DNA from 2 places in the Streptomyces sp. NPDC049597 genome. Region 2 is predicted to be linked to the other one. Evidence: predicted binding sites of a transcription regulator. Region 2 holds the regulator's gene; the other holds the start of a gene.
The links. The regulator HrcA, encoded in region 2, represses chaperone genes, less so after heat shock. The targets are predictions, from matches to a motif close to TTNGCACTCNGNNNNNCNGAGTGCNAA.

Region 1 (15,667 bases), on a different contig from region 2:
TGTCGAACGCGCCCCGGACGACCGTCGACGAGGCGAAGACGACGAAGAACAGCACCCACAGGACCGGCAGGAGCAGCGCGAAGGTGAGCAGCGTGCTGAGCACGCCGTCGGGCAGGGCCCGGCTGAGGAAGACGACCCCGGCGAACAGGATCGGCACCGCCGTGAACGCGCCGAAGTACCGAAGCGCCAGGCGGACGGCGGGGCGCACCCGCGCGCGCATCGCCGCCCGCGCGTGGGCGGGCGCGAGGCGGAACAGGACGGCGATCACGAGGGGCGCCGTGAGCAGCAGCAGCCAGGGCGTGACCGCGAGCCGGAAGAGCGCCTGGTCCTGCGCCTGCGACCAGTCCGCCTCGGTGCCGTAGGCCACCAGGATGGTGAAGGACGCGGCGAGCGCGATCCAGGCGCGGACCTTCTGCACCCGCAGGACGTCCGGGTCCTGGATGCGGCGGTGGCTGTGCGCGGGGAAGACCGAGCGGGCGCTGCGCCGCGCCGAGCGGGCGATCGGGTAGCAGACCACCAGGAAGAGCACCGGCCAGACGCAGAAGAGGATCAGGGCCCACGCACAGCCGGGCACCGGGAGCCGGCCCATCACCTCCCGCAGCGGCGGCCACTCGTCCTCGCGGAACCGCTGCCACAGCGTGGCGGGCGGCCGGTACGGGGGCGGGCCGTACGGCGAGGGAGGGGGCCCGTACGGCGGCGGCGCGTAGGGGTGCGGCGGCACGGCGGACGGCGGCCGGCCCCCGTTCGGCTGCCACGTCGGGCCGTACGGATTCTGTCCCCCGAAGGTCACGCCGGATTCCTCCCCGCGGTGAGTGCTACCGGGTGACGATCCTGCTCGATCCCGGGGGAGAGTCAACTTCCCGCCGAATCACGGCAGATGCCGCAGGGCCGCGAAAACGAGGAGCCGTCGGACACACACCGGCGTACCCTCGACCGTATGAGCCGACGACGACATTGATCCACGGCAGCAGGTCCCGGAACGGGCTGTCGCGGGCCGCCGCGCGGGTGAGCACCCGGCGTCCCCGTCCGTTCCACAGAAGGACCACACACCATGCTCACTGCTTCGCCGTGCCCGTCCGACCCGCCGGTCTCCTCCGACTCCGGCTCCCCCGACCCGCGTGTCCGCGCCCTCGCGCGCAGGTTCTGCGCCTACTCGGGACTCGAGGACTTCGTCCTGCTCTACCCGCTGTACGCGCTGCTGTTCGCCGAGAACGGCCTGACCACCGCCGAGATCTCGTCCCTGTTCGCCGTCTGGTGCCTCGTCGGCGTGCTGGTGGAGGTCCCGTCCGGCGTCTGGGCCGACGCCGTCTCGCGCCGGGCCCTGATGGTCGCCGGCCCGCTGCTGTCCGCCGTCGGCTTCGCGCTGTGGGCCGTCACACCGTCGTACGCCGCGTACGCCGCCGGCTTCGCGCTCTGGGCCGTCGGCGGGTCCCTGCGCTCGGGCGCGACGGAGGCCCTGGTGCACGACGAGCTCGAACGGCTCGGCGCCGCGGACCGGTACGGCCGGGTCATGGGCAGGGCAGCCGCCGTGAGCATGGCCGCGACGGCCGCCGCCACCGCGGCCGCCGCACCCGCCCTCGCCGTCGGCGGGCACACCCTGGTGTGGGGCGCGAGCATCGGCGCCTGCGTGCTGTGCGCGGCGGTCGGCGCGACACTGCCCGAGCACCGGGACCGCACCCGCCCCGAGGGGGCGAAGGGACCCGGTTACCTGACGACGCTGCGGGCCGGCCTGTCCGAGGTGCGCGCCGGCCGGCCGGTCCGGCACGCGATGGTGCTCGCCGTCGTGATCACCTCGCTGTGGGGAGCGCTCGACGAGTACGTGCCGCTGCTCGCCGCGTCCACGGGGGTCGCGACCGAGACCGTTCCGCTGCTCGTGCTGGTGGTGTGGGTCGGCGTGACGCTCGGCTCGCTGCTGGTGACGGCGGGCGAACGGCTCTCCGCGCGTGCGCTCGGCGCGCTGGTCGCCGCCGCGGCGTGCGCCCTCGCGGCGGGGGCCCTCGCGGGCACGCCCTCCGGTTTCGTACTGGTCGGTGCCGCGTTCCTCGTCTTCCAGTTGGCGGACGTTCTCGCCGACGTACGCCTCCAGGCGGCGATCACCGGCCCGAGCCGCGCGACGGTCACCTCGCTGACCGGTCTGGGCACGAGCCTCGCGTCCCTGGCCGCCTACGGCGCCTACGCGGCCCTGTCCTCGAGCGTGTCGCACGGCGTGGTCTTCGCGCTGCTGGCCGTGCCGTACCTGGCGGTTGCCGTCGCCCTGGGGCGGGGCGGGCCGGCCCGTTCCGTCTCCTGAGGAGGGTGCGGCAACCGGTCCGCTCTGAGCTAGCCTGTCGGCCATGCACGGGGGATTAGGTGATCACTCCAATGTGAGCGGCAGCGGGGCGAAGCCCCTTGAGCCGTCGGATCCGCGGCGGATCGGCTCGTTCGCCCTTCTCGGCGTCCTGGGCTCGGGGGGCATGGGCCGGGTCTACCTCGGTACGGCGGCGGGGCAGTACGCCGCGGTCAAGCGGATGCCGCCCGCCCTCGCCGAGGACCAGAACTTCCTGCGCCACTTCGGGCATGAGCTGGACAACCTGGCGAGGCTGCCTGCCGGGGTCAGCGCGCGGCTGCTCGCCGGCGACCGTGTCGCCCAACCGCCGTGGTTCGCCACGGAGTACATCCCGGGGATCACCCTGAGCGAGGCGCTGCGCCTGCACGACGGCCCGCTGCCGGTGGACAGTCTCTGGCGGCTGCTGCGCGACGCGGCGGACGGCCTCCGCGCCGTGCACGCGGCCGACATCGTGCACCGCGACCTGAAGCCCTCCAACGTCATGCTGACGCTCGACGGCCTGACCCTCATCGACTTCGGCGTGGCGCGGGCGGCCGACCAGAGCAGGCTGACGCGGACGGGCGTGGCCATCGGCACACCGGCGTACATGGCACCGGAACAGGCCGTGGCGGACCGCCGGTTGTCGCCCGCGGCGGACGTGTTCGCGCTCGGCAGCCTGCTGCTGTACGCGGCGAACGGACGCCCGCCGTTCGGCGACGGGTCCGGGCCCGGCCTGCTCTACCGCATCGTCCACACCGACCCCGACCTCGGCCGGCTGCCCGAGGCCGACTCCGAGCTGTCGGCCCTCGTCGAGTCGTGCCTCGCGAAGGCCCCCTCCCAACGGCCCACGGCCGACGAGCTGTTCGACCGCGCCCGTGGTCATGTGCCGGCCGCGGTGACCTCCCTGTGGCCTCCTGCCGTCATGGACCGGATCACCGAGCGGGCCGCCTTCGCCGCGAACCCGCCGCCGGCGGTCGAGCCCGAGCCGGATTCGCCGGCTCCCGCGCCCGCCCAGCCTGCGAGCGGGCCCGCGGCGCCCGAGGCGAGCGCCACCGCTCCCCGCACGCCGCGCGAACGCCGCACCCGCGTGCTGATCCTGGCGATGCCCGTCGTGGTGGTCGTGGGCACGACCCTCACCATCGCCCTCGGCCCCTTCGACCGCTCGTCCGAGGGCGCGGGTCCCGGCGCCTCGACCCCGACGGCCGTCGTCTCGCCCTCCGGGTCGGCGACCGGCGGGCCATCCCCGAAGCCCAGCCCGCCGTCGTCCCGCCCTCCGGGCCCCCAGCCGGGATCGAGCTCGTCGCCCGCTTCCCCGGGCGCCCCGGGCGGTGGCGGGAACGACGGCACGGGAGACGCCGGCGCCGGAAGCGCCGCCGGAGGCTCGGCCGGCTCCGGCGGCTCCGGCTCCGGCGGTTCGAGCGGCTCGGGCGACTCCGGCACCACAGACGGGGACAAGCCCCCGGTCCAGTCCCCGCCCTCGGGGACGTACCTGCTCAAGGGCGCCGCGACGGGCAGGTGTCTGGCCGACTCGTACTCCGCCTACTCGGGCTCGTCGGTCTCCAACTCGGTGTGCGGCGCGCCGTCGGGCAACGGGACCACCATGAACTACCGGTGGACGTACGAACCAATCTCGGGCACCACGTTCCGGCTGGTCAGCCGGGGCACCGGCCGTTGCATCGAATCCCGGAGCCACGCGGGGATCGCGATCGTGGACTGCAACGGCTCCGAGGCCCAGGCATGGCAGACCACCGCGACGAAGCCGAGCGGCCACACCCTGCAGAACGTCGCCGACAAGATCTGCCTGGCGATGCCCAGCTCCATCGGCTTCGAGTCGGCCTCCTGCGATCCCTCGGACACGGCACAGCTCTGGCGCAACTCCTGACCACTACGGCAGCCGCCCCAACGCGTTGCGCTCCCGCACCCGGGCGCGCAGGACGTCCCCGGGCAGGGCAGGCCGTACGTCCCCGGGCGGGCAGTCCCACTCCCGGCCACCACCCGGCGGGCGCAGCTGCACGTACGTCCCGACGCACCCCATCACCACGCCCACCCGCCCGTCGCGCGTGTCGACGGCGTACTCCCCGAGCTCCGGGACGTCGGCCGTCACTTCTCCAGCCCCTGCAGGACGGCGGCCAGCCGCAGTGCCGTGTCGAGGTTGCAACGCCCCAGGTCCACCAGCGGATACGGCATGTCGCTCGCCAGCGAGACGGGGTCGACCCGCAGCGACGGCAGTGTCACCGACACCACGCCGAGCCCGTCCCGGAGCTGTGCGACCACCTCCTCGGCGGCCCGCAGCCGCTCCCCCGAACGCACGACCTGCCCCATGCCTGGCACCTCCACCACTGAGTGTTCGCTTTCCTCACCCAGCGTGTCCGAGCGTCGCTAGCCTGGGAAGAGACGGTGACCCAACAACGCGACCTGCTGAGCCAGGAGTTGCACCATGCCCGGACCCAAGGATCTCGACCCGTCCACGTCCCCCAGGGCGCTGCTCGGCGCGGAACTGCGCCACGCCCGCATGAAAGCCGGCCTCACGCAGGACGAGTTGGGCCGCCCGCTGTTCGTGAGCAGCTCGTACATCGGCCAGATGGAGGCGGGCACGCGCCGCATCCTCCGCGAGCACGCGGTCCAACTGGACGAACTGTTGGACACGGACGACTTCTTCGCACGCAACTGCGAGGTGTCCGGCAAGTCGCGCTACCCGGACCACTTCGCGGAGGCGGCGGAGGCGGAGGCGATGGCGGAGACGATCAGGGAGTACGCGCCGCTGCTGATTCCTGGCCTCTTGCAGACGGAGGCGTACGCACGGGCGGTGTTCCGGGCATACCAGCCGACGGCGACGGAGGATGTCATCGATGATCTGGTGGAGGCGAGGCTCGACCGCGCGCGCCTGCTGACCGATCCCACAAGACCGTTGTTATGGGCCGTATTGGACGAGGCGGTGTTACGTCGGCAGGTGGGCGACAAGGCGGTGACGGCAGAGGCCCTGCGACATGTTGCGGGGCTTGCACGACGCCATCGCATCATCGTGCAGGTACTGACCTTCGACGCGGGAGCGCACGCGTCGATGGGCGGCGCTCTCAAGCTGATGACCTTCCATGACGCACCCCCACTCGCCTATCTGGAGGGCCCGGGCACTGGCCAGTTGGAGGATTGTCCGGCCACGGTCACCCGCCATCAGCTGGCCTACGATCTCGTCAGGGCCAGCGCACTGTCGCCGGAATCATCCTTGGCCCTGATCGAGTCAGTGGCGGAGGATTACACGCATGAAGACCAGCAGCCCTGAGTACGACCTGACGACGGCAGTCTGGCTCAAGTCGAGCTACAGCGACGGCAGCGGCGGCAACTGCGTGGAGGTCGCCACAGCCCACCCCGGCATCGTTCCCGTCCGCGACTCCAAGAACCCGGACGGCCCGCGCCTGGTCTTCCCGGCCGCCGCCTGGTCCGCCTTCGTCACGAACCTCAAGACGGCGTAACCCCGTTTCCCGGAGCTCAAGTTACGAGAGTCGAGCGCTCTTGAGAGGAATGGGTGGATGGGCCTCAACCCACCCTCCCACCCTGCACGGTGACCGACTTGCCACGCAGCGTCATCACGCTCTAGCGTTCCGATAAACGACGACCCCCGCCCGGTGCGGGAACACCTGCGGGGGTCTCACCACCAGATCGAAACGGACTCGATCCATGGCTGACGGCCACTTTAGTGCTGCCCCGCATCCCCTCGCCAACCCCGGCTACGGCAAACGGACGGTCCCGGGCCAGCCTCCCTGTACCGCCGACGACTTCACGCATCTGCGGCCCCGCGAAGCCGCCATCGCCGCGTACATCGACAAGCTGCCGGACACCAGCGACATCTCGGTGAAGACGCTGGCCAAGTACACCCCGTACGGCCAGTGGGCGGTCGGCAAGGCGCTCAACTCCCTCATCGCGGCCGGCCATCTGCGGCGCGGCCTGGAATGCGTGACGTCGGCGTCGGGCAGCTCCCAGTGGGTGACGCGCACCTGGTGGTCGCGTGCCGCGCGGGACGACGCGTGGTGGGCGGCGTACCAGCGGGGCGACGTGCCGGAGGAACGGCCGCCCCGGCCCACTCGCTCACGGGCGTACATCCTGCTCGCCGCCCTCGGGCGGGAGAACCCGGTGATGTCGCTGTCCCACGCGGACTGCACGACCCTCGCGCCGCTGGTCGAGGAGTGGTTCGCGCGGGAGGCCACCGAGCGGCAGGTGCTGCACGCGCTCACGACCGGACTCCCTGCCCCGGTCCACCACCCGGCCGCCCTCGCCCGCCGCCGGCTGGTCGACAAGCTCCCGCCCGCGCCGCCGCCGAAGCCCCTCCCCGTACGCATCCTGGAATGCGGCGAGTGCGGGCGTCCGGCCGGGGCGGGGGACCTGCGGTCCGGCAGGTGCGCCCACTGCCGAGGGACGCGGTCGGCCCCACCTCCGCCGCTCCCACCCTCCCGCGTCCGCGCCCTGGCGGCCGAGGCGAGAGCGGCGGCGTCCCGCCCACCCGAGACGACACACACATGACCTTGCCCGTAGTCCGTCTGCGGAAGGTCGTCGAGGACGAGATCCGCGTCGCCGCCTGCCGGTACCACTACGAGCGCTGAGGACGGACGGCCGCGGGCGGCCCCGGGAGACGCCCGAGGGCGGCACCCCTGGGAGTGGGGTGCCGCCCTCGGTCCGTACAGCGTGCGAACTGCCGATCCGTGAAGGATCAGAAGTCCATGTCACCGCCCGGCATGCCGCCACCGGCAGGCGCGGCGGCCTTCTCCGGCTTGTCGGCGATGACGGCCTCGGTGGTGAGGAACAGCGCCGCGATGGAGGCCGCGTTCTGCAGGGCGGAACGGGTGACCTTCGCGGGGTCGATGATGCCCTCGGCGATCATGTCGACGTACTCGCCGGTCGCGGCGTTCAGACCGTGGCCGACGGCCAGGTTGCGCACCTTCTCGACGACGACGCCGCCCTCGAGACCACCGTTGACGGCGATCTGCTTCAGCGGGGCCTCCAGCGCGAGCTTCACGGCGTTGGCGCCGGTCGCCTCGTCGCCCTGGAGCTCGAGCTTCTCGAAGACCGAGGAAGCCTGGAGCAGCGCCACGCCACCACCGGCGACGATGCCCTCCTCGACGGCCGCCTTCGCGTTGCGGACGGCGTCCTCGATGCGGTGCTTGCGCTCCTTGAGCTCGACCTCGGTCGCGGCGCCGGCCTTGATGACGGCCACGCCGCCGGCCAGCTTCGCGAGGCGCTCCTGGAGCTTCTCGCGGTCGTAGTCCGAGTCGCTGTTCTCGATCTCGGCGCGGATCTGGTTGACGCGACCGGCGACCTGGTCGCTGTCACCGGCACCGTCGACGATCGTGGTCTCGTCCTTGGTGATGACGACCTTGCGGGCGCGGCCCAGCAGGTCCAGGCCGGCGTTCTCGAGCTTGAGGCCGACCTCCTCGGAGATGACCGTGCCGCCCGTGAGGATGGCGATGTCGTTCAGCATGGCCTTGCGGCGGTCGCCGAAGCCCGGGGCCTTGACGGCGACGGACTTGAAGGTGCCGCGGATCTTGTTCACGACGAGCGTGGACAGGGCCTCGCCCTCGACGTCCTCGGCGATGATCAGCAGCGGCTTGCCGGACTGCATGACCTTCTCCAGCAGCGGAAGGAGGTCCTTCACGTTGCCGACCTTGGAGTTGACGATCAGGATGTACGGGTCGTCGAGGGACGCCTCCATACGCTCCATGTCGGTGGCGAAGTACGCCGAGATGTAGCCCTTGTCGAAGCGCATGCCCTCGGTGAGCTCCAGCTCCAGACCGAAGGTCTGGGACTCCTCGACGGTGATGACGCCTTCCTTGCCGACCTTGTCCATGGCCTCGGCGATGAGCTCACCGATCTGGGTGTCGGCGGCGGAGATGGAGGCCGTGGAAGCGATCTGCTCCTTGGTCTCGACATCCTTCGCCTGCTCCAGCAGGGCGCCGGAGACGGCCTCGACGGCCTTCTCGATGCCGCGCTTGAGGGCCATCGGGTTGGCGCCGGCGGCCACGTTGCGCAGACCCTCGCGGACGAGCGCCTGGGCGAGAACGGTCGCGGTGGTCGTACCGTCACCGGCGACGTCGTCCGTCTTCTTGGCGACTTCCTTGACCAGCTCGGCGCCGATCTTCTCGTACGGGTCCTCGAGCTCGATCTCCTTGGCGATGGACACACCATCGTTGGTGATCGTGGGGGCGCCCCACTTCTTCTCGAGGACGACGTTGCGACCCTTGGGACCAAGGGTGACCTTGACGGCGTCGGCGAGCTGGTTCATCCCGCGCTCGAGACCGCGCCGTGCCTCCTCGTCGAACGCGATGATCTTGGCCATGTGAAGTGGTCCTCCCGGACTGGGGTGGATTGCCTTCGGATCGCATCCGGCGCCCGCGACGGACGGTCTGCGTGCCGCGTGGTTCCTTGCCCCACCCGGCCTGCGGACCTCACCGACCCGATCCAAGTTCTGTCACTCTCACTCGGAGAGTGCTAACGCCAATGATTAGCACTCGACCCCTGAGAGTGCAAGCGCCTGACGCTCACGGCGACCGCCACGGCGCACGCACGAGGGGCCCGCATCCCGGTGACCGGGAGGCGAGCCCCTCGTGCGTGAGTGCGTCGGTGGCCGAACGCGCCTGGATCAATCGGATCAGACGGCGAGCTTGACCATGTCAGCCTGCGGACCCTTCTGGCCCTGCGAGATCTCGAACTCGACTCGCTGACCCTCTTCAAGGGTGCGGTATCCGTCCATCTGGATCGCGCTGTAGTGGACGAAAACATCCGCACCACCGTCGACCGCGATGAAGCCGTACCCCTTCTCCGCGTTGAACCACTTGACGGTGCCCTGAGCCATGCCTAACTCCCCTATTACTGGCCCTTGCACAGGACCGCACTTCGCGGACCCGGGTCAGACCTCACCCCAGCAGGAGGGGTGTGCGCCGGAACGCGTCGACCGCGGCTGAATGTATCTGCCCAACTGCCCTCTGCAACAGGTCAATCGGACGAGAAATCTGCGCAGGACCGATCGGCCGATCCATGCGAATTCATTGAATTCCGGGGCAAGTCGGGCCCGGCAAAGTGCCACTTTCGGCGCAATTCGATCGCTCACTTTGGCGCATTCTCGTGGAACGAGAACGCATTGCCGAGCGGCCGGCGGAGGGGGCTTCCCAGACTCTACCGCGCTCAACCATGCAGAATTGCCCCCTCCGCTTCTCTCGCGGAGGGGGCAATACCGATAACGCGGGATGACGCGTGGGAGATCAGCCGCCGGCGACGGCGGGGATGATCGAGACGCCCGCACCGTCCGGCGTCGCCGTCTCCAGGCCCTGCTCGAAGCGGACGTCGTCGTCGTTCACGTACACGTTGACGAAGCGGCGCAGCTTGCCCTGGTCGTCCAGGACGCGGGCCGCGATGCCCGTGTGGTTCTTCTCCAGGTCCGCGATGACCTCGGCCAGGGTCGCACCCTCGGCGGGGACCTCGGCCTGCCCGCCCGTGTACGTGCGGAGGATGGTGGGGATACGGACGTTGACGCTCATGCGAGGCCAGCCTCTCGGAAAGAGTCCAGGTTGGGTCGGATGACAGCGGTCATACCCGTCGTGGGCGCCACCGCGTCGAGGGTCTTGAGGCCGTCACCCGTGTTGACGACGACCGTGGTGAGGGACGGGTCGATGACGCCGGCCTCGATCAGCTTCTTCGCCACGCCGAGGGTCGTGCCGCCGGCGGTCTCCGTGAAGATGCCCTCCGTGCGGGCCAGCAGCTTGATCGCGTCCACGATCTGCTCGTCGGTGACGTCCTCGACCGCACCGCCGGTGCGGCGGCAGATGTCCAGCACGTACGGGCCGTCGGCCGGGTTGCCGATCGCCAGGGACTTGGCGATGGTGTCGGGCTTCTGCGGCTTGACCACGTCGTGGCCCGCCTTGAAGGCGACGGACACCGGGGAGCAGCCCTCGGCCTGGGCGCCGAAGATCTTGTAGGGCTTGTCCTCGACCAGACCCAGCTTGATCAGCTCCTGCAGCCCCTTGTCGATCTTGGTGAGCTGGGAGCCGGAGGCGATCGGGATGACGATCTGGTCGGGCAGCCGCCAGCCGAGCTGCTCGCAGATCTCGTAGGCGAGCGTCTTGGAGCCCTCGGCGTAGTACGGCCGGAGGTTGACGTTGACGAAGCCCCAGCCCTCGCCGGCCGGGTCCCCGATGAGCTCGGAGCAGAAGCGGTTGACGTCGTCGTAGTTGCCCTCGATGCCGACCAGTTCACCGCCGTAGACCGCGGCCATGACGACCTTGCCCTGCTCCAGGTCGTGCGGGATGAACACGCAGGAGCGGAAGCCGGCGCGGGCCGCGGCGGCGCCGACCGCGCCCGCGAGGTTGCCGGTGGAGGAGCAGGAGAGGGTGGTGAAGCCGAAGGCGCGGGCCGCCTCCAGGGCCTGGGCGACGACGCGGTCCTTGAAGGAGTGCGTCGGGTTGCCGGAGTCGTCCTTGACGAACAGCTTGCCGGCCTCGACGCCCAGCTCACGGGCCAGGTTGTCGGCCTTGACGAGCTTGGTCCAGCCCGGGTTCAGGTTCGGCTTGTCCGCGACGTCGGCCGGGACGGGCAGCAGCGGCGCGTAGCGCCAGATGTTCTCCGGGCCGGACTCGATGCGCTCGCGCAGGGCTTCGGGGTCGCCGCTCGGCACGTCGTACGCGACTTCGAGCGGCCCGAAACAGACCTCGCACGCGAAGATCGGACCGAGGTCGAACCGCTCGCCGCACTCGCGGCAGGAGAGCCCGGAGGCGGGGCCCAGGTCGACGGATCCGGCGGAACCGGCGGAGTCGTTGGTGGTGGCAACAGTCTGCACAGCCATGGAGGCGAGGCCCTTTCTCCTCATCTTCCCCGCGGCGCATCTCGCCGCGAGACGGAATTGGCACCTTCCCTAGCCGTGAGCCTCGCGCGATGTGCGCAGAGATCGGCTGGAGGGTTGCCGGGGCTTCAACGGGCCGTGTCCCTCTGCCCCTCTGGATGAGCGGTATTCGGTTGTCGGCGCGGCGACCCCGACATGCGGCCGTCCTGCGCGTTGTTCAAGACTGTAACCGAACCCCTGGACGCTTGAGATGGTCGTCCGATCCGCGAGATGGAGATCACGTGCTGGATGAGGTGGAGCGCTGGCTCGCCCGGCGGTCCTGGTCGGTGGCCGACCGCCCGCTCGGCCGGCTGCTGGCCGCCAAGAAGAACACCACGGTCAGCGTGGTGCTGCCGGCCCTGAACGAGGAGGAGACGGTCGGGGAGATCGTCTCCGCGATACGCGACGGGCTGATGTCGGGCCCCGTTCCGCTGGTGGACGAGCTGGTGGTGATCGACTCGGCGTCGAGCGACCGCACGGCCGAGGTGGCGGCCGCGGCGGGCGCGCGGGTGGTCCACCGGGACACCGTCCTGCCGCGCATACCGGCGGTGCCGGGCAAGGGCGAGGTGCTGTGGCGGTCACTGCTGGTGACCAGCGGTGACATCGTGTGCTTCGTGGACGCGGACCTGCGCGAGTTCTCCGCGGACTTCGTCGCCGGGATCGTCGGGCCGCTGCTGACCGACCCCGAGGTGCAGTTCGTCAAGGCGATGTACGACCGCCCGTTCGGTGGCGCCCCCGCTCAGGGCGGCCGGGTGACCGAGCTCGTGGCGCGGCCGCTGTTGAATCTGCACTGGCCGCAACTGGCCGGTTTCGTCCAGCCGCTGGGCGGCGAGTACGCGGCCCGGCGTTCCCTGCTGGAGCAACTGCCGTTCCCGGTCGGTTACGGAGTGGAGCTGGGGCTGCTGGTGGACGCCCTCAACCTGGTGGGGCTCGACGCGCTCGCCCAGGTCGACGTGGGCACGCGCAGGCATCGCCACCAGGACGGTCAGGCACTTGGCCGGATGGCGGCGACGATCTACCGCACGGCGCAACTGCGGCTGGCCCGGGGTCATTTGGTGCGGCCCGAGCTCACCCAGTTCGAGCGCGGCGAGCGCGGATTCGTGCCGCGGAACCACCCGGTGGACACCGAGGAGCGGCCGCCTATGCGCGAGATCGGTGAGTACGCGGCGCGTCGCGCGGCATAAGCCGGAACCTCTGTCCGTTCTGTCTAACTTTCCTATGTATGAACCTCATGGACCTCACCGACCTCATGGACGTCATGCGCGGGATCCAGGGCACGGCGCCGGCTCTGGCCGCCGAGGGGCCGCGGCACACCGGTGAGCCGGCCGGCACCGGTACGACCGCCGAGCAGCTGTGGCTGCTCGGCGGGGTCGCGCTCAGCCTGACCGCGGCGGGCGTGGTCGCCGTCGCCGCCGCCCGTGGCCGGAAACGTGACCACTGACCCGCGCCGCGGCCGCACGCACGTTTGAGGCAATACGGGACGGGCTAGGTTCGCCACATGGTCACCGACGCTGCTCAGATCCTCGTCGCCTCCAACCGCGGCCCGGTCTCCTACTCACCGGACGGCAAGGGCGGGCTGGAGGCCCGCCGCGGCGGAGGCGGTCTCGTCTCCGGCCTCTCCGCGATCGGCTCCGACGCGCGGTCGCTGTGGGTGTGCGCCGCCCTCGGCGACGGCGACCGCGAGGCCGTGCGGCGCGGGGTGAGCGAGCCGGGCGTGAGGATGCTCGACATCGATCCGGCCGTCCACTCCGACGCGTACAACGGCATCGCGAACTCGGTGCTGTGGTTCGTGCACCACATGCTCTACCAGACGCCGCTGGAGCCGGTCTTCGACCGGGAGTTCCGCCGGCAGTGGGACGCCTACCGGGTCTACAACCGCGCCTTCGCCGAGGCGCTGGCCGCCGAGGCGGCCGAGGGCGCGGCGGTGCTCGTGCAGGACTACCACCTCGCGCTGGTGCCGGGGATGCTGCGACAGATGCGTCCCGACCTGCGGATCGGCCACTTCTCGCACACGCCGTGGGCGCCCGCCGACTACTTCGGGCTGCTGCCGGACGACGTCGCCGAGGAGCTGCTGCGGGGGATGCTGGGCGCGGACCGGCTGGGCTTCCTGACGCGGCGGTGGGCGGACGCGTTCACCGCGTGCTGCGAGCGGGTCACCGGCGGCACCGGAACGACGCGGATCGGGGTCCACGGGCTCGGCGCCGACGCGGACTTCCTACGCGAGCGGGCGCACCGGCCGGACGTGGCGGAACGGATGGCGCAGCTGCGCGAGCAGGTGGGCGAGGGCCGCAGGACGATCGTGCGCGTCGACCGGACCGAGCTGTCCAAGAACATCGTGCGCGGTCTGCTGGCGTACGAGGAACTGCTGGAGACCCGCCCCGAGTGGCGCGAGCGGGTCGTCCACATCGCGCTGGCCTACCCGTCGCGGCAGGACCTCGCGGTCTACCGGGACTACACGGCCGAGGTCTCCCGGCTGGCCACCGAGATCAACGAGCGGTACGGCACGGCGGGCTGGACCCCGGTCGTCGTCCACGTGAAGGACGACTTCGCCCGCTCGCTCGCCGCGTACCGGCTGGCCGACGTCGCCCTCGTCAACCCGATCCGGGACGGCATGAACCTGGTCGCCAAGGAGGTCCCGGTCGTCTCGGACGCGGGGTGCGCGCTGGTGCTGTCCCGGGAGGCGGGGGCGTACTGGGACCTGGGCGAGGACGCGATCACGGTCAACCCGTACGACGTGACCGGCACGGCGGAGGCGCTGCACGCGGCGCTGACGATGCCGGACGCCGAACGGGCGGAGCGCACGAAGCGCCTGTCGTCGGCGGCGACGTCGCTGCCGCCGCGGCGCTGGTTCCTGGACCAGCTGGACGCGCTGCGAGGCTGAGAACCGGGGGCGCGGGGCGCGTGACGCCGGTGGGCGTGGCCGCTGCGCGGGGCTTTCCCCTACCCGCCCCTTCCCGAACCGGGGCTTCGCCCCAGACCCCGTACCGCGCTTCGCGCGGTGTCCTCAAACGCCGGACGGGCTGGATTTCGCTCCGCGACATCAGCCTCGTCGGCGTTTGAGGCGCGGGGGTCCGGGGGCAGAGCCCCCGGTTACGGGAAGGGGCGGGGAGGGGAAGCCCCGCAGGGCACCACCGGACCCGCCCCGCTAGACCCGTTCCGACAGCGCCGCCAGCAGCGACGCCACCGCGCCCGGCCCCGGCACCACCAGGTCCGCGCGCGACGCCAGTTCCGGGACCTCGGTGCCGCTGCACACCAGCAGGCCCGGCACCCCGTCCGACCGCAGCTTCTCGACCGCGCCGTACGCGGGCAGGTCGCCCAGGTCGTCCCCGGCGTAGAGCACGGCCGTGGCGCCCACCTCCCGCACGTACTCCGCCAGCGCGACGCCCTTGTCCATGCCCGGCGGGCGCAGTTCCAGGACCATGCGGCCCGGCTCCAGGATCAGGCCGTGGCGGGAGGCGAGCGCGGCGAGCGGTTCGCGCAGGGCCTCGTAGGCGCCCTGCGGATCCTGCGCGCGGCGCGTGTGCACGGCGACGGCCCGGCCCTTCTCCTCGATCCACGTGCCCTGCCAGGCGCCGTGGCCGTCGAGGAAGCCGGGCAGCTCCGCGCGCGCGGCGGCGACACCGGGGTGCGGCGCGGGCGCGTTCACGGTCCCGGTGACGGCGTCCCAGCGCTCGGCGCCGTAGTGCCCGAGGACCACCAGGTGGTCGAGGCCCTCGACACCCGCGAAACCTCCGTAGCGCACGGCGACCCCGGCGGGCCGGCCCGTGATCACCGCGACGGACGCGACCTTCGGGGCGAGGGCGGCCAGCGCCGGCACGGCGGCGGGGTGGGCACGCGCCTGCTCGGGGTCGGGCACGATCTCGGCGAGGGTGCCGTCGAAGTCGAGGCCCACGACGGCCCCGGCGGGACGGTCCAGCAGTGCCGCGAGCCCGTCGCGGCCTGCGGGGGTCGACGGCGTCGGCAGGGAGTGTGCGTACGGGGAGCTGCCCATGCACCCGACCTTATCGGCGACTTCTCCTGGCGTCCCTCACACGGCGAAGCCGGTTGACGGTGACAGGGTCGTGGGCGAGGGCGCGCGGGTCGTCGAGGAGGGCGTTGAGGAGCTGGTAGTAGCGCACCGGGGACATCCCCAGCTGCTCCCTGATCGCCCGCTCCTTGGCCCCGGGCCCGGCCCAGGACCGTCGCTCCACCCCTAGGACGGCGCACTCACGCTCGGTCAGCGTGGGCTCGTCGGTCATACGATCCAACCTATCGCCGCAGACGGGCGCGCGGGGACATCCGGCCCCACTCGGCCCCCACCGGACGCGCGGGGACCGGGCCCCGCTTCCCCACGGGACGCGTGGGGACATCCGTCCGCACTCGCCCCACGGAACGACCCGCTACTCCGCGGCTTCCGCCGCATCCGCCTCGCGGGCGATGCGGCCGAGGACACTCGCGGGGCTGCCGCCCGGCTCGACGGCCTTGCCGATGTTCTTCTTGATGCTCTCGCTGACCGCGGCCCA
Region 2 (15,667 bases):
CCGCCGGGCCAGCCGCTGACGCTCCATCGCCGGGCTCACTCCGACGATCTCGGTGAAGGTGATGCGGATACGCCGCGGATCACCGGTCACGTTCGCCGCGTACGCCCGGAAGACCGCCGTCGCCCGCTCCGCCACCGGCAGGCCCTCCGCCTGCGCGAGCGCGGCCAGCGCCGCCTCCTCGGCCCAGTCGTTGACCTGGAGATGGAGCGCCGCGAGCACGTCCTCCAGCGTGCGGAACTCCTCGTAGAACTGCCGGGTCGACAGCCCCGCCGCCTCGCTCAGCGCCGCGACCGTCGTCGCCCGGTAGCCCGGGCTGTCCCCGAACAGCCGCAGGCCCGCGTCGAGGAACCGCTGCCGCCGCTCGGCCTGCCGCTCCTCGGCCGATCTGCCCCCGTAACGGCCCCTCGGGGCCTTGAGTCTGCCCGCCAATGACCCTCCCTCATAGACCGGCCCATTTTGTCGTGTCCACAGTCTTGTGGAGTGTCCCACCACTCGTTACTTTCCAGTAGCCCAATCTGAACGAGTTCGTATTCAGACTGCGCCCGGTGCTCGGACCGGCCGCCTGCCCGGAAGGAAGGACCATGTCTTTGTCCAGCACCAGGCGGACGGCAGGCGCGATCGCCGCCGCCCTGGCCCTCGCGGCCGGCGCCGCGCTCCCGGCCCACGCGGAGGCCACGACGGGTACGGCGGACACGACGGGTACGGCGGGGTCGCGGAACGCGGAGAGCGGGGCCGCGCTGCGCGAGGTCATGTTCGTCGGCAACAACTGGGACGGGACCGCCGATGTCATCGAGGCCCAGGGGGACTTCCGGCGGATCGCCCGGGTGAACGTCATCCCGGACAAGGAGGAGCGGCTGCGGGAGATCCACCTCGACCCCGTCAAGCTCGCCTTCTTCCTCGGCGTCCGGCAGGGCCCCGGTGAGGGGCACGACCAGTTCGTCGACGACATGTACGCGACGCCGGACGGCACGGCCATGGTCGTCTCCCGGCCGAGCTTCGCCGACGTCGTCTCCGTCGACCTCACCACCGGCGGACTCAACTGGCGTTTCCCGGTGTCCGGTTTCCGCGCCGACCACATGGCGGTCTCCCCCGACGGCACGCGCGTCGCCGTCTCCGCGTCGACCTCCGACACCGTGCACGTCCTCGACATCACCACCGGCCGGGAGACCGGCTCCTTCGCGACCGGCGACAAGCCGCACGAGAACGTCTTCACCGACGGCGGCAGGTACCTGTGGAACATGTCGATCGGCGAGGTCACCACCCCGCTCGACGCGCCCTGGCTGGACTGGACGAAGGGCGACCGCCGGATCACCGTCGTCGACGCGCGGACGTACCAGCGGGTCAAGGTGATCGACATGCGTCAGCGCCTGGACGACTTCGGCCGCCGGGACCTCTCCGACGCGGTCCGTCCCGTCGCGTTCACACCGGACGAGTCCCGGCTGTACTTCCAGGTGTCGTTCTTCAACGGCTTCGTCGAGTACGACGTCGCCGCAGACAAGGTCACCCGCGTGAAGGAACTGCCGAAGAACCCGGCGACCAGCGAGGACCGCACCACCTGGGTCAACGACTCACGCCACCACGGCATGTCGATGAGCCCCCGGGGCGACAAGCTCTGCGTCGCCGGGACGATGGACGACTACGCGACGATCGTCGACCGCGCCACGCTCCGAGAGAGCCCGGCGGTTGCGGCCTCGAAGCCGTACTGGGCCACGGTCAGCGGCGACGGCAGATCGTGCGTCATCTCGGAGAGCGGCGCGGACGCCGTCACCGCGATCGACTTCGCGACCGGCCGCAAGGTCGCGACCGTGGCCGTCGGCGACCATCCGCAGCGGGTCCGCATCGCCCGTGTCCAGGCCGACTGGACGGGACCGGCGGCGAGCGGCTGACCGCTCGTCAGCCGCGCCCGAAGTCGTAGGCCGCCACCTCGGCGAGATACCGGGCCCGCAACTCCTCCTCGTCGTCGAGGAACGACGCCAGGAAGGAGTTGCGGGCCAGTTCGCGCAGTTCCTCGTCGCCGAGCGGCAACGTCTCGCGCACGGCGCGGAAGTTGTCGCCGACGTAGCCCCCGAAGTAGGCGGGGTCGTCCGAGTTGACCGTGCACATCAGGCCGGCGGCCATCATCCTGGGCAGCGGATGGTCCGCGAGCGTGTCGACGGTCCGCAGCCGGACGTTGGACAGCGGGCACAGCGTCAGCGGCACCCGCTCCCGCACCAGCCGCGCCACCAGGTCGGGGTCCTCCATGGAGCGCAGCCCGTGGTCGATCCGCTCGACGCCGAGGACGTCCAGCGCCTCGCGGACGTACGCGGCCGGGCCCTCCTCCCCCGCGTGCGCGACCCGGCGCAGCCCGAGGGCCGCCGCCGCCTTGTAGACCTCCCGGAACTTCGACGGCGGGTGCCCGACCTCCGCCGAGTCGAGACCGACGCCCGTGATCCGGCGCAGATACGGCTCCGCCTCCCGCAGCGTCGCCATCGCGGACTCGGCCGGCTCGTCGCGCAGGAAGCACATGATCAGGCGCGTGGAGACGCCGTGCCGGTCGCGGGCTCCGTCCAGCGCTCGTCCGAGGCCCTCGATCACCGTGCCGATCGGGACGCCGCGGGCGGTGTGCGCCTGCGGGTCGAAGAAGATCTCCGCGTGGCGTACGCCCTGGGCGGCGGCACGCGCGAGATAGGCGTCCGCCAGCTCGGCGAAGTCGTCCTCGGTGCGCAGCACGGCCATCAGCCCGTAGTACAGGTCGAGGAACGACTGGAGGTCCTTGAAGTCGTAGGCGCCGCGCAGTTCGGCGGTGTCCGCGAAGGGGAGTTCGACGCCGTTGCGCGCGGCGAGGGCGAAGGCGAGCTCGGGCTCCAGGGTGCCTTCGATGTGAAGGTGCAGTTCGGCCTTGGGGAGGGGCATGACCCGATTCTAGGCCGCGGTGCCTTCAGGAGCGCTTGGGCACGGGGATGCGCCACAGGTCCCGGGCGACGGTCAACTCGCCGTCGAACCCGGCGGCGCGGGCCTGGCGCTCGAAGGTGTCGGCGGCGTCCGTGTAGCGCTGCGAGAAGTGCGTGAGGACGAGGTGCCGTACGCCCGCCTCGTGGGCGGCCCGGCCGGCCTGACCGGCGGTCAGATGACCGTGCTCGGTGGCCAGCCGCACGTCCTCGTCCAGGAACGTGGACTCGATGACCAGCATGTCGCAGCCCTCGGCGAGCGCGTGGACGCCGTCGCAGAGCCGGGTGTCCATGACGAACGCGAACCGCTGCCCGCGGCGGACCTCGCTGACGTCGTCCAGCGTGACGCCGCCGAGCGCCCCCTCGCGCTGGAGCCGGCCGACGTCCGGGCCCTTGATGCCGTGCGCGGCGAGCCGCTCGGGCAGTATCCGGCGGCCGTCCGGCTCGACGAGCCGGTAACCGTAGGACTCGACGGGGTGGGACAGCCGGTACGCCTCCAGGGTGTACGCGTCGGCCCGTGCGAGGACGCCGTCGGCGGCGACGGGCGTCTCGACGAGGCGCACGGTCTCGCGGTAGGCCGTCGCGTACCGCAGCCGGTCGAAGAAGCGCCGGCCGACGGCGGGGTAGTGGGCGACGACCGGGTGCGGGACCTGGTCGAGGTTGATCCGCTGGATCACCCCGGCCAGGCCCAGGGAGTGGTCGCCGTGGAAGTGCGTGACGCAGATCCGGTCGATGTCGTGCGCGGACACGCCGGCGCGCAGCATCTGCCGCTGGGTGCCCTCGCCGGGGTCGAAGAGGATGCCCTCGCCGTCCCAGCGCAGCAGATAGCCGTTGTGGTTGCGGTGCCGGGTCGGGACCTGGCTGGCGGTGCCGAGCACCACCAGTTCACGGACGGACACTGCGCTGCCCCGCCCCTATCCGGGGGGCCACTCGAGGCCGCGGCCGCCGAGCACGTGGGCGTGGGCGTGGAAGACGGTCTGCCCGGCACCGGAGCCGGTGTTGAAGACGACGCGGTAGCCGGTCGCGTCGGCCTTCTCGTCGGCGGCGACCTCACCGGCCTCCCGCAGCACGTCGGCGGCGAGCTCCGGCGCGGCGGAGGCGAGGGTGGCGGCGTCGCGGTAGTGGGCCCTGGGGATGACCAGGACGTGGGTGGGCGCCTGGGGGTTGATGTCCCGGAAGGCGACGGTGGTCGCGGTCTCGCGCACGATGGTGGCGGGGACCTCCCCTGCGGCGATCTTGCAGAACAGGCAGTCCGGCTGCGGTTCTCCGGCCATGCGGGGGCGCCTCCTCGCGGGTGGGTGTCACTGCTGACGGCATGCTATCGGCCGTGCGCGGGCGCGCGGGGCGCCGGGCCCACGCCTCGGGCCCGCTGCGCGGGGCGCCTTCCCCACCCCGCCCTTTCCCGTAACCGGGCTCCGCCCGGACCCGGGGACCGCGCTTCGCGCGGTGTCCTCAAGCGCCGGACGGGCTGATTTCGCTCCGCGAAATCCAGCCCCGCCCGCGCTTGAGGCGCTGGGCCTCCACGCCCGCAGGGCGTAGGAGGACGGTCCGTGGCAGAGCCCCCGGTCACGGGAATGGGCGTACCACCCACGGCCGCCGGGCCGTAGGGGGGAAGGTCCGGGGCCGGAGCCCCCGGTCACGGGAATGGGCGTACCACCCACGGCCGCCAGACCGTAGGGGGAGGGCCCGGGCCCGGAGCCCCCGGTTACGAGACGGGCGTACCACCCACGGCCGCTAGACCGTAGGGGGAGGGCCCGGGGCCGGAGCCCCCGGTCACGGGAATGGGGGTACCACCCACGGCCGCCAGACCGTAGGAGGAGGCCCGGGGCCCGGGGCCCCCGTTACGGGAATGGGCGTACCACCCACAGCCGCCAGGCCGTAGGGGAAGGGCCCGGGACCCGGAGCCCCCGGTTACAGGACGGGCGTACCGCCCACAGCCGCCAGGCCATAGGGGGGCGGGGTGGGGAAAGGCCCGCCGCAGGCGCCGCCGCCCCCGGTCACGGCAGCGCGGGCGGCGTCTTCGCCCCCGTCTCCTCCAGCGCCGACAGCGCCATCCGGATCGCCTCGTCCAGCTGCGGGTCCCGTCCCGCCGCGTGGTCCTGGGGCGTCGGCACCACCTCCACGTCCGGGTCCACGCCGCGGTTCTCCACGTCCCAGCCGTAACCCTCCAGCCAGAAGGCGTACTTGGGCTGGGTCACCAGCGTGCCGTCGACCAGGGAGTAGCGGCTGTCGATGCCCACCACACCGCCCCACGTGCGCGTGCCCACCACCGGGCCGATGCCGAGCGCCTTGATCGCCGCGTTCACGATGTCGCCGTCCGAGCCGGAGAACTCGTTCGCCACGGCCACCACCGGCCCCCGGGGAGCGTCCAGCGGGTAGCTGGACGGCTGCATCCCTCGCGGCAGGTCCCAGCCCACGATGCGGCGGGCCAGCTTCTCGACGACGAGCTGCGACGTGTGGCCGCCGCGGTTCTCGCGCACGTCGACGACCAGACCCTCGCGCGCCACCTCCACCCTCAGGTCACGGTGGATCTGGGCCCAGCCGGGCGCCTGCATGTCCGGGACATGGAGGTAGCCGAGACGGCCCCCCGACTTCTCGTGGACGTACGCCCGCCGGTCAGCCACCCAGGCGTGGTACCGCAGCGGCTCCTCGTCGGCGAGGGGCACCACCACCGCGTGGCGCGGGTCGCCGCCCCCCGCCGGGGACACGGTGAGTTCGACGGGCTTGCCCGCCGAGCCGACGAGCAGCGGCCCGGGGCCCCGCACGGAGTCGACGGGCCGCCCGTCCACGGCGACGATCGCGTCCCCCGCGCGCAGTGCGACGCCCGGCGCCGCGAGCGGTGATTGGGCGTGCGGGTCGGACGTCTCCGAGGGCAGGATGCGGTCGATCCGCCAGGTCCCGTCCTCCGCGCGGCAGATGTCCGCGCCGAGCAGCCCCTGCCGGGTCGCGCCGCTGCCGTAGCCGCCTGACGGCATGACGTACGCGTGCGAGGTGCCGAGTTCGCCGTGCACCTCCCACAGCAGGTCGACCAGGTCGTCATGGGTGGCGACGCGGGCCAGCACCGGCCGGTACCGCTCCAGCACCGCGTCCCAGTCGACGCCGCCGAGATCGGCGCGCCAGAACTGGTCGCGCATCAATCGCCCGGCCTCGTCGTACATCTGCCGCCACTCGGCGGCCGGGTCGATCGTCCGGCGCACGCGGCTGAGGTCGACGGTGATGTTGGTGTCGGAGTCCTCGTCGCGGGAGGCGCGCCGGTCGCTGGGGACGACCTTGAGCTTGTCGTCGGTGTGGAGCAGGATCCGCTTGCCGTCACCGCTGACGCGGAAGTAGTCGGCGTCCCCGCAGAGTTCCTCGATGTGCTGCTGGACCAGGTCGTACCGCTCCAGCGCGGTCTTCGGGCCGGGGTCGTCGGGCGTGGCACGGGCCGCGCCGAGGACTCCGCGCAGTGGGTGCCGCAGCCACAGCAGCCCGTCCTTCGCGGCGCGCAGCGTCGAATAACGGGCGGCCTCGACGGGGAACGGCACTATGCGGTCCGCGAGTCCGTCGAGGTCGATACGGGTGACGGGCGCGGCGCCCTCGTCCGCCGCGGAGTCGGACGGACCGTCTTTGTCCGGGTCGAAGGCCCGCCCGTGCCGCTGCGGCCCGAACGGCGAGGGCGTCGTGGCGGCCAGCGTGATCAGGTGCGGCCGGCAGCCGCCGATGAAGGCGAGGTCGAAGACGTGCGTGTCGTAGACCGGGTCGAAGGACCGCTCGGAGAGGAAGGCGAGGTGCTTGCCGTCGAGCGTGAAGGCGGGCTGGAAGTCCTTGAACCGCAGCGGTGTCGCCTCGGAGACCGTCAGGTCGCCGGTGTTGGCGAGTTTGATCTGGCGCAGCGGGCTGGGGCCGGGGTGCGACCAGGCGAGCCAGGCCGAGTCGGGTGAGAAGACGAGCCCTGTGGCGTCGCCGTGCTCGCCGCGGTCGACCTCGCGGACCTCGCCGGACTCGCGCTCGACGAGGAGCACCCGGCCGTCGTGCGAGGCGACGGCCGCGCGGCTGCCGTCGGGCGCGACGGCGAGGCTGAGAACGCGGCCGATCCGGCCGGCGGCGAGCCTGCGGGGCGTGGCGCCCGCGGCGGGCCCGGTCGCCGGCGCGAACTCGAGCGCGTCGTCCCCCTCGGCGTCGGTCACCCAGACGACGTGCTCCTCGCCGTCCACGCGGAACGTGCGCGGCAGCCGGGACCGCACGCCGGGCTCCACGGCGAGCGAACGCGCGGGCCCTCCGCGGTGGGTGACCCAGTGGATGCCGCCGCGGACCTCGACGGCGCTGCCGCGGCCGGTGTGGTCGGGGGCGGCGTCGCCGAGGTTGTGGTCGGCGTCGACGGGGCGGGAGCGCAGATCGGTGCGCTGACCGCCGAGCCTGATGTCGAGCCGGCGCGGCTCGGCGCCGGCCAGGTCGTCGAGGATCCACAGCTCGCCGGCGCAGGTGTAGACGACGCGGGTGCCGTCGGTGGCGGCCTGGCGGGCGTAGAAGCCCTCGATGTCGGTGTGCCGGCGAAGGTCGGAGCCGTCGGGCAGCGAGGAGTACAGCGCGCCGACTCCCTCGTGGTCGGACAGGAACGCGATCCGCTCGCCGACCCACAGGGGGTACTCGATGTTGCCGTCGACGCCCTCGTGGAGGCGTACGAACTCTCCGTCACCCGCCGCGTCGATCCACAACTTGCCCGCGGTACCGCCGCGGTAGCGCTTCCACGCCGCGGCCTCACGTCCCATCGTCGCCGAGAGCAACAGCGTCTGCGGCCCGAAGGCGACGTCGCCGACGGGCCCGTAGGGCAGGGTGGCGGCGGGGCCGCCGTCGAGGGGGACGGCCTGCGCCCAGGTGCGGCGCAACGACGCCTGCCCGTGGGTCGTGAGCGCGAGCACGTGGCCGTCCGGGGTCCAGCCGCGTACGGAGGTCTTGTAGCTGCCCCAGTGGGTCAGGCGGTCCGACGGCCCGCCGTCGAGGGGCGCGACGTGCACCTCGGGCGCGCCGTCGCGATACGAGGTCCAGGCGATGCGCGTGCCGTCGGGCGAGATTCTCGGATGGTTCACGGGCACGTCGTCGGCGCTGACGCGCCACGCGCGGCCGCCGTCGAGCGGCGCCACCCAGACGTCGTCCTCGGCGGTGAAGGCGATCGACTCGCCGTGCAGATGGGGAAACCGGAGGTAGGCAGGGTGCGTCACACCGTCACCCTAGGCAGGCGGAGGGCCCCCGCGTGAGGCTTTGGATCACTTGGCCGGAACGGCGGTCACGGTGACGGTCTCGGTGACGGTGACCGTGGGGCCCGGCCGGGGCGGCGCGCTGGTCCCGGGGCCCCTCGTGCCGGGCGCGGTGCTGCTCGGCGCGGCGGAGCAGTCGCCGAGCATGGTGGCCTGGAAGGCGACCTTCCCGTCGATCCGGGCGGTCAGATCCCCCCGTACGCACTGTCCGGCGCGCTCGTCGGTCACCTTGCCCTTGATGGTGATGACCTGGCCGGATTCGGTCTCTCCCCGGCAGTCGACCGTCGCGCTGCCCGGCGCCGGGGTGGTGGCCGTGGGGCTCGCCACCCTGTTCACGGTGGCGGTGCAGCTGAGCCACGCCACGTCGACGGTCAGCCGTTCCAGCGTGGCGGTCGCGGTCCGGTCGGTGGTGACGGCCACGGCGGCGGAGTCGAGCCCGCCGGCGGCCGGGTCGCAGGCGGCGAGGCCCGCGACGGCGATTGCGCAGGCGCCGGTGGCGACCACGGCTCTGAGCACACTCATGGGTGGCAGCGTGCCATCCACGAGGGCGCGGGAAAAGGACGGTTGCGGCCAGCGTGGTGCGCGTACGGTCCGTCCACGACCAGGAGGACCAGCCGCACACGCCGGCCGGCCGTCGGCCATGCGGCGGTGTTCCGCCGGGCGGTGCGCCACACGCCTACGCGCGTCAGGCGCGGTCCGGTCGCTGCCGCGGCGGGCTGAGCCAATGCCGCCCGGTGACGGGCCGTCACCCGGCCGGGCCGGCTGCCGCGGGCGGTCCCGCCACGCGGCCCCTCCTGCTCAGGACCAGCGGCCCGTGCGTCCCAGCAGCAGGGCAGTCGCCGCGGTTCCGGCGGTCGACGTGCGCAGCACGCTGCGACCCAGGCGGAACGGTTTGGCACCCGCCTCCGCGAACGCCTCCAGCTCCTGCGGGGACACGCCGCCCTCCGGGCCGACGACCAGCACGATCGAGCCCTTTTCGGGGAGTTCGGCGGTGGCCAGCGGCTCCGCGCCCTCCTCGTGCAGCACGGCCGCGAAGTCCGCGGCCGCCAGCAGCGCGGCCACCTGCTTGGTCGTCGCCGCCTCCGCGATCTCGGGGAAGCGCAGCCTGCGGGACTGCTTGCCCGCCTCCCGCGCGGTGGAACGCCATTTGGCCAGCGACTTGGCCCCGCGCTCGCCCTTCCACTGCGTGATGCAGCGCGCGGCCGCCCACGGCACGACGGCGTCCACGCCCGTCTCGGTCATCGTCTCCACGGCGAGTTCGCCGCGGTCACCCTTGGGCAGCGCCTGGACGACGGTGATCCTCGGCGCCGGTTCCGGCTCGGCCGGGCACTCCCGCACCTCGATCGTCAGCCGGTCCTTGCCCTCGGTGGCCAGCACGGTGCCTGCGGCTCCGCGGCCCTGACCGTCCGTCAGGACGATCTCCTCACCCGCCTGCAGCCGCCGTACGGACACGGCATGCCGTCCCTCGGGGCCGTCCAGGGTGACGACGCCGCCCGGCGCGACGCCTTCGAGCGACTCGACGACGAAGACGGGGGCGGTCATCGCGCACCCCCCATCGCCAACGCGGCGCGCGCGGAGTCGAGTTCCGCGACGAGGACCTCCACCAGCCGCCCGGCGGGCAGCTCGCGGGCCAACCGGTGGCCCTGCCCGGCCCACAGCGCCATGCCCTGCGGGTCCCCCGCCTTCGCCGCCGCCTTGCGCAGCCCGCTCGTCAGGTGGTGGACCTCGGGGTAGGCGGCGGGGGCGTACGGGCCGTGCTCGTGCATGAAGCGGTTCACCAGCCCGCGCGCCGGCCGCCCGGAGAAGGCACGGGTCAACGCGGTGCGGGCGAAGAGGGGATTGGTCATGGCCTGTTTGTGGAGGGCGTTCGCCCCGGACTCGGGACAGACGAGGAACGCCGTGCCGAGCTGCGCGGCGCTCGCTCCCGCCGCCAGCACCGCGGCGATCTGAGCGCCCCGCATCAGGCCTCCGGCCGCGACGACCGGCAGGTGCACCGCCTCGCGCACCAGGGGGATCAGGGAGAGCAGCCCGATGCCGGAGCCGTCCGCGGCCGGGTCGTCGCGGTGCGTTCCCTGGTGGCCGCCCGCCTCGATGCCCTGCACGCACACGGCGTCGGCACCCGCCCACTGCGCGGCCTGCGCCTCCTCCGGCGTGGTGACGGTGACCACCGTGACCGTGCCGGCGGCGGACAGGGCGGCGAGCGCGTCGCGCGAAGGGCAGCCGAAGGTGAAGGAGACGACCGGGACGGGGTCGTCGACCAGGATCGCGAGCTTGGCCTCGTAGCCGTCGTCCCGCCCCGCGTCGGGGTCGCCCAGCGGGGTCTCGTACCAGGAGGACTCACCGGCGAGCTGATGCCGGTAGACCTCGACGGCAGCCGGGTCGGCCGTGCCGGGCTGCGGCATGAACAGATTGACGCCGAAGGGGCTCGCGGTGCGGCTGCGGATCTGTTTGATCTCCTGGTACATGCCGTCCGCCGTCTTGTACCCGGCGGCGAGGAACCCGAGCCCGCCGGCGTCGGACACGGCGGCGGCGAGCTCCGGACAGGACGCACCCCCCGCCATGGGGGCCTGCACTATCGGATAACGGCAAAGACCGGTCAGCGCGGACGACATGCACGCATCGTCGCATGCCCCGGTCCCCCGACCGAATCGAGGATTCCGCCCCGCTGGGCCGGGCCGGGTGGCGCTTGCGGCGCCCTGTCCCTCCCACGCCTGTTCCCCCTGAACGGGGGCGTCCGCCCGACCCCCTGGGTGGACCCGCAGCGCCTCGATCCCCCTACGGCCTGGCGGCCGTGGTTCGTACCCCGTCTCTCGTCACCGGGGTGCGCCCCGGAGCCGTACCGTCCTTCGCGCGGTGTTCGCCGGCTGCGCCCGAACACCGCGCCTCAACCGCGGACGGGCCGGCTCTGCCCGCGGCACGTCCGGCCCGGCCGACCGGTGGGGAGACACCCCGCACCTCACACCCCGGCAGACCTGGATTTCGCGGGGGAGATCCCGCCCGTCCGGGCCTCTCCCACGGCCGCCAGGCCACAGGAGAGGTTCGACGGCACCGCGCGAAGCGTGCTGCGGGATCCAGGGGCAGAGCCCCCGGTCCCGGGAGGGACGGGGTGGGGAACCCCACGGGCTAACGCCCGTTGAACGCGTCCTTCAGACGCGAGAACAGACCCTGCTGCCCCGGCTGGAACTGGCCCGTCGGCCGCTCCTCGCCCCGCAGCTTCGCCAGGTCCCGCAGCAGCCGTTCCTGCTCCGGGTCCAGCTTCGTCGGCGTCGTCACCTCGACGTGGACGATCAGGTCGCCCCGGCCGCCTCCGCGCAGGTGCGTGATGCCGCGCCCGTGCAGCGGGATCGACTGGCCGGACTGCGTGCCGGGCCGGATGTCGACCTCCTCGATGCCGTCGAGCGTCTCCAGCGGGCACTTCGTGCCCAGCGCCGCCGCCGTCATGGGGATCGTCACCGTGCAGTGCAGGTCGTCGCCGCGTCGCTGGAAGACCGGGTGCGCGATCTCGTGGATCTCGACGTACAGGTCACCGGCGGGGCCGCCGCCCGGGCCGACCTCGCCCTCTCCGGCCAGCTGGATGCGCGTGCCGTTGTCGACACCCGCGGGGATCTTGACGGTGAGCGTGCGGCGCGACCGGATCCGGCCGTCTCCCGCGCACTCCGGGCACGGGGTCGGCACGACGGTGCCGAAGCCCTGGCACTGCGGGCACGGACGGGAGGTCATGACCTGGCCCAGGAAGGACCGCGTGACCTGCGAGACCTCGCCGCGGCCGCGGCACATGTCACAGGTCTGCGCGGAGGTGCCCGGCGCCGCGCCCTCGCCGGAGCACGTCGTGCACACCACGGCCGTGTCGACCTGGATGTCCTTGGTCGTGCCGAAGGCCGCCTCGTTGAGCTCGACCTCCAGGCGGATCATGGCGTCCTGGCCGCGCCGCGTACGCGAACGGGGCCCGCGCTGCGACGCCGTTCCGAAGAAGGCGTCCATGATGTCGGAGAAGTTCCCGAAGCCGCCCGCGCCGAAGCCGCCCGCACCACCGCCGCCGGCCTGGGACAGCGGGTCGCCGCCGAGGTCGTAGACCTGCTTCTTCTGCGGGTCCGAGAGCACCTCGTACGCCGCGTTGATCTCCTTGAAGCGCTCCTGCGTCTTCGGGTCCGGATTCACGTCCGGGTGGAGTTCACGCGCGAGGCGGCGGAAGGCCTTCTTGATCTCGTCCTGCGATGCGTCGCGGCGCACGCCGAGTACGGCGTAGTAGTCCGTGGCCACTTACGACTCCGCCAGGATCTGTCCGACGTAACGTGCCACTGCGCGTACCGCTCCCATCGTTCCGGGGTAGTCCATGCGGGTCGGTCCGACCACGCCGAGTTTGGCGACTGCCTCGCCGCCCGAACCGTAGCCGACCGAGACGACGGACGTGGAGTTCAGTCCCTCGTGGGCATTCTCATGCCCGATCCTCACGGTCACGCCCGATTCCTTGGCCTCGCCGAGCAGCTTGAGCAGCACGACGTGCTCCTCCAGCGCCTCCAGCACCGGCCTGATCGTCAGGGGGAAGTCGTGTCCGAAGCGGGTGAGATTGGCGGTGCCGCCGATCATCAGCCGCTCCTCGGTCTCCTCGACCAGCGTCTCCAGCAGGGTCGCGAGCACGGTGGAGACCGTGCCGCGGTCCTCCGTCTCGAAGGACTCGGGCAGGTCCTGCACCAGCTGCGGCACGTCCGTGAAGCGGCGGCCGACGACGCGGCTGTTGAGCCGGGCCCGCAGGTCGGCCAGCGACGTCTCGCCGAACGGCGCGGGGCAGTCGACCATCCGCTGCTCGACCCGGCCGGTGTCCGTGATCAGTACGAGCATCAGCCGGGCGGGCGCCAGCGACAGCAGCTCCACGTGCCGGACGGTCGAGCGGGTCAGCGAGGGGTACTGGACGACGGCGACCTGCCGGGTCAGCTGCGCGAGCAGGCGGACCGTGCGGCCCACGACGTCGTCGAGGTCGACGGCTCCGTCCAGGAAGTTCTGGATGGCCCGGCGCTCGGGGGACGACAGCGGCTTGACGCCGGCCAGCTTGTCGACGAACAGCCGGTAGCCCTTGTCCGTGGGGATGCGGCCGGCGCTGGTGTGGGGCTGGGCGATGTAGCCCTCCTCCTCCAGCACGGCCATGTCGTTGCGGACGGTGGCCGGGGAGACACCGAGCTTGTGGCGTTCCGTCAGCGCCTTGGAACCGACGGGCTCCTCGGTGCCGACGTAGTCCTGGACGATGGCGCGCAGGACTTCGAGCCTGCGTTCGCTGAGCATCGCGCGCACCTCCAGCTGCCGGTCCTTGGTGTGTCCTGGCACTCGATACGGCCGAGTGCCAGCTTCCCCCGGCCAGTGTACGGCGGCGGGGTACGCCCCTAGCAAGGGCGGCCGACCACGCTACCGCGAGACCTGTGCTGGTCGATGCGGATAGCGTCGCCGTATGGACGCCGCTTGGGAAGACTTCGGGTGGGAACGGCTGGCCGACGGAGTCGGCCGGCGCAGGTTGCCGGCCTGGGACGCGACCGTCGGCCTCGTGCTGGGCGAGCAGCACGTCCTGCTGTACGACACGGGCTCGACGATCCGTGAGGGCGCCGAGCTCCGCGTCCAGGCGCAGGCGCTGGCGGGCGGACGCCGCGTGACGTACATCGCACTGAGCCACCCGCACTTCGATCATGTGCTGGGCACGGCGGCGTTCGCCGGTACGGAGATCTACGGGGCGGTCGGCGTGGACACGCTGCTGAGCCGCGAACGCGACGCGATCCGCGCCGACGCGGTGCGGCACGGTGTCCCGGCGGCCGCGGCGGCGGAGGCGGCCGATCTGCTGGCGCTGCCGCACCACCTGGTGAGCGGGGAGTGCACGCTCGACCTGGGCGGCCGCCGGGTGCTGCTGGCCAACGTCGGACCGGGCCACTCGGGCCACGACCTCGCCCTCTTCGTGCCCGGCGACCCCGAGGTCGTCTTCTGCGGCGACCTGGTGGAGGAGTCGGGCGAGCCGCAGGCGGGCCCGGACGCGATCACCTCGCGCTGGCCGGCGGCGCTCGACCGCCTGCTCGCGCTCGGCGGCGAGGACGCGCTGTACGTGCCGGGGCACGGCGCGGCGGTGGACGCGGCGTTCGTGCGGACGCAGCGTGACGAGCTGGCGGCGCGTTTCGGCGTGTCGTAGGGCGACCGGTCGTATCGTCATCCGACATGCGCAGCTACAGCCCTGACCTGACACCTCCGTGGAAGCGGTCGGCACCGGTCCCGGAGGTACCCGCGGAGCCCGATCTGGTGGTGGAGGAGGTCGCGACCGGCTTCTGCGGAGCGGTGATCCGCTGCGAGGCGGGCACCGTGACGCTGGAGGACCGCTTCGGCAAGCACCGGGTCTTCCCGCTGGAGCCGCGGGGCTTCCTGCTGGAGGGCAAGGTGGTCACGCTGGTCCGCCCGTCCGCGCCGGCGCCGGCCGTCCCCGCGCGTACGGCCTCGGGCTCGGTCGCGGTCCCCGGCACCCGTGCCCGGGTCGCCCGCGCCGGCCGGATCTACGTGGAGGGCCGCCACGACGCCGAACTCGTGGAACGGGTGTGGGGAGACGACCTGCGCATCGAGGGCGTGGTCGTGGAGTACCTGGACGGCATCGACGATCTCCAGTCGATCGTCGCCGAGTTCGCCCCGGGCCCGGACGCCCGCCTGGGCGTGCTGGTCGACCACCTGGTCGCCGGCTCCAAGGAGTCCCGGATCGCGGCTTCGGTGACCGACCCGCACGTGCTGGTCGTGGGCCACCCGTACATCGACGTGTGGGAGGCGGTGAAGCCGTCGTCGCTGGGCATCGCGGCGTGGCCGAGGATCCCGCACGGCGAGGACTGGAAGACGGGGGTGTGCCGGGCACTGGGCTGGCCGGACAACACGGGTGCGGCCTGGCAGCACATCCTGTCGCGTGTGCGGTCCTACAAGGACTTGGAGCCGGCGCTGCTGGGGCGGGTGGAGGAGCTGATCGACTTCGTCACGGAGCCTGCGTGACGTCCGGCAGGGTGCCGAAGTCCGAGGTGTCGAGCGTCAGGCCGAGGGCGTCGAGAGGGACTGGCTCTCCGAACTTGCTGGTTCGTTCCGTACGATAGTCGGCCTGCTCACCGCTGCCGCCGGGTTCGGTCAGCACCACGCACTTGGCAGCAGAGGGGTCGATGATCAGGTACGCGGGTACACCCCCGGCGGCGTAGATCGACCGCTTGGTCACGTAGTCACGGAGCTTGCTTGTCTTGGACACCACCTCGACCAGCATCGTGACGAGTGCGGAAGGCAACAGCCGACCGGGATGCGGGAGCCGCGTCCCGTGCCAGTACGACGAGGTCGGGCTGCGGCTCGCTGGCCTCTCGGAGGATGTCGACGTCCTGAGTCTGCAACCGGTGCCAGCGATCCCGAGGAATCGCGTCCTGAACAGATTGCACGAAGAGGGTTGTGGACCAGGTCCGGCCCCGCCGTCATCACGATTTCCCCCTGAGGAGCTCCACCTTGACCCCCTCGGGAACCTCG

Region 1: groL (chaperonin GroEL) is a predicted target of HrcA. The motif match lies at 8,760-8,786, and genes of this name have one in related genera.

Annotation. Positions count from the first base shown of each region.
Region 1 covers NZ_JBFAOY010000020.1:20,047-35,713, forward strand. Annotated here, with positions in the region: gene AB0K02_RS22105 (hypothetical protein) at 1-790, opposite strand, end outside; gene AB0K02_RS22110 (MFS transporter) at 1,052-2,290, shown strand; gene AB0K02_RS22115 (protein kinase) at 2,334-4,187, shown strand; gene AB0K02_RS22120 (hypothetical protein) at 4,191-4,409, opposite strand; gene AB0K02_RS22125 (hypothetical protein) at 4,406-4,627, opposite strand; gene AB0K02_RS22130 (helix-turn-helix transcriptional regulator) at 4,743-5,585, shown strand; gene AB0K02_RS22135 (DUF397 domain-containing protein) at 5,566-5,775, shown strand; gene AB0K02_RS22140 (hypothetical protein) at 5,981-6,820, shown strand; gene groL (chaperonin GroEL) at 7,008-8,630, opposite strand; gene AB0K02_RS22150 (cold-shock protein) at 8,943-9,146, opposite strand; gene AB0K02_RS22155 (MoaD/ThiS family protein) at 9,553-9,828, opposite strand; gene thrC (threonine synthase) at 9,825-11,129, opposite strand; SAM riboswitch class I at 11,147-11,291, opposite strand; gene AB0K02_RS22165 (glucosyl-3-phosphoglycerate synthase) at 11,408-12,349, shown strand; gene AB0K02_RS22170 (hypothetical protein) at 12,388-12,606, shown strand; gene AB0K02_RS22175 (trehalose-6-phosphate synthase) at 12,664-14,046, shown strand; gene otsB (trehalose-phosphatase) at 14,311-15,156, opposite strand; gene AB0K02_RS22185 (DUF3263 domain-containing protein) at 15,167-15,403, opposite strand; gene AB0K02_RS22190 (extracellular solute-binding protein) at 15,545-15,667, opposite strand, start outside.
Region 2 covers NZ_JBFAOY010000001.1:449,196-464,862, forward strand. Annotated here, with positions in the region: gene AB0K02_RS02085 (TetR/AcrR family transcriptional regulator) at 1-429, opposite strand, end outside; gene AB0K02_RS02090 (YncE family protein) at 582-1,886, shown strand; gene AB0K02_RS02095 (adenosine deaminase) at 1,894-2,892, opposite strand; gene AB0K02_RS02100 (ribonuclease Z) at 2,918-3,826, opposite strand; gene AB0K02_RS02105 (histidine triad nucleotide-binding protein) at 3,842-4,201, opposite strand; gene AB0K02_RS02110 (S41 family peptidase) at 4,925-8,125, opposite strand; gene AB0K02_RS02115 (hypothetical protein) at 8,171-8,683, opposite strand; gene AB0K02_RS02120 (16S rRNA (uracil(1498)-N(3))-methyltransferase) at 8,960-9,703, opposite strand; gene AB0K02_RS02125 (nitronate monooxygenase) at 9,700-10,773, opposite strand; gene dnaJ (molecular chaperone DnaJ) at 11,285-12,421, opposite strand; gene hrcA (heat-inducible transcriptional repressor HrcA) at 12,422-13,438, opposite strand; gene AB0K02_RS02140 (MBL fold metallo-hydrolase) at 13,602-14,324, shown strand; gene AB0K02_RS02145 (DUF3097 domain-containing protein) at 14,351-15,157, shown strand; partial or broken gene AB0K02_RS02150 (Uma2 family endonuclease) at 15,141-15,667, opposite strand, start outside.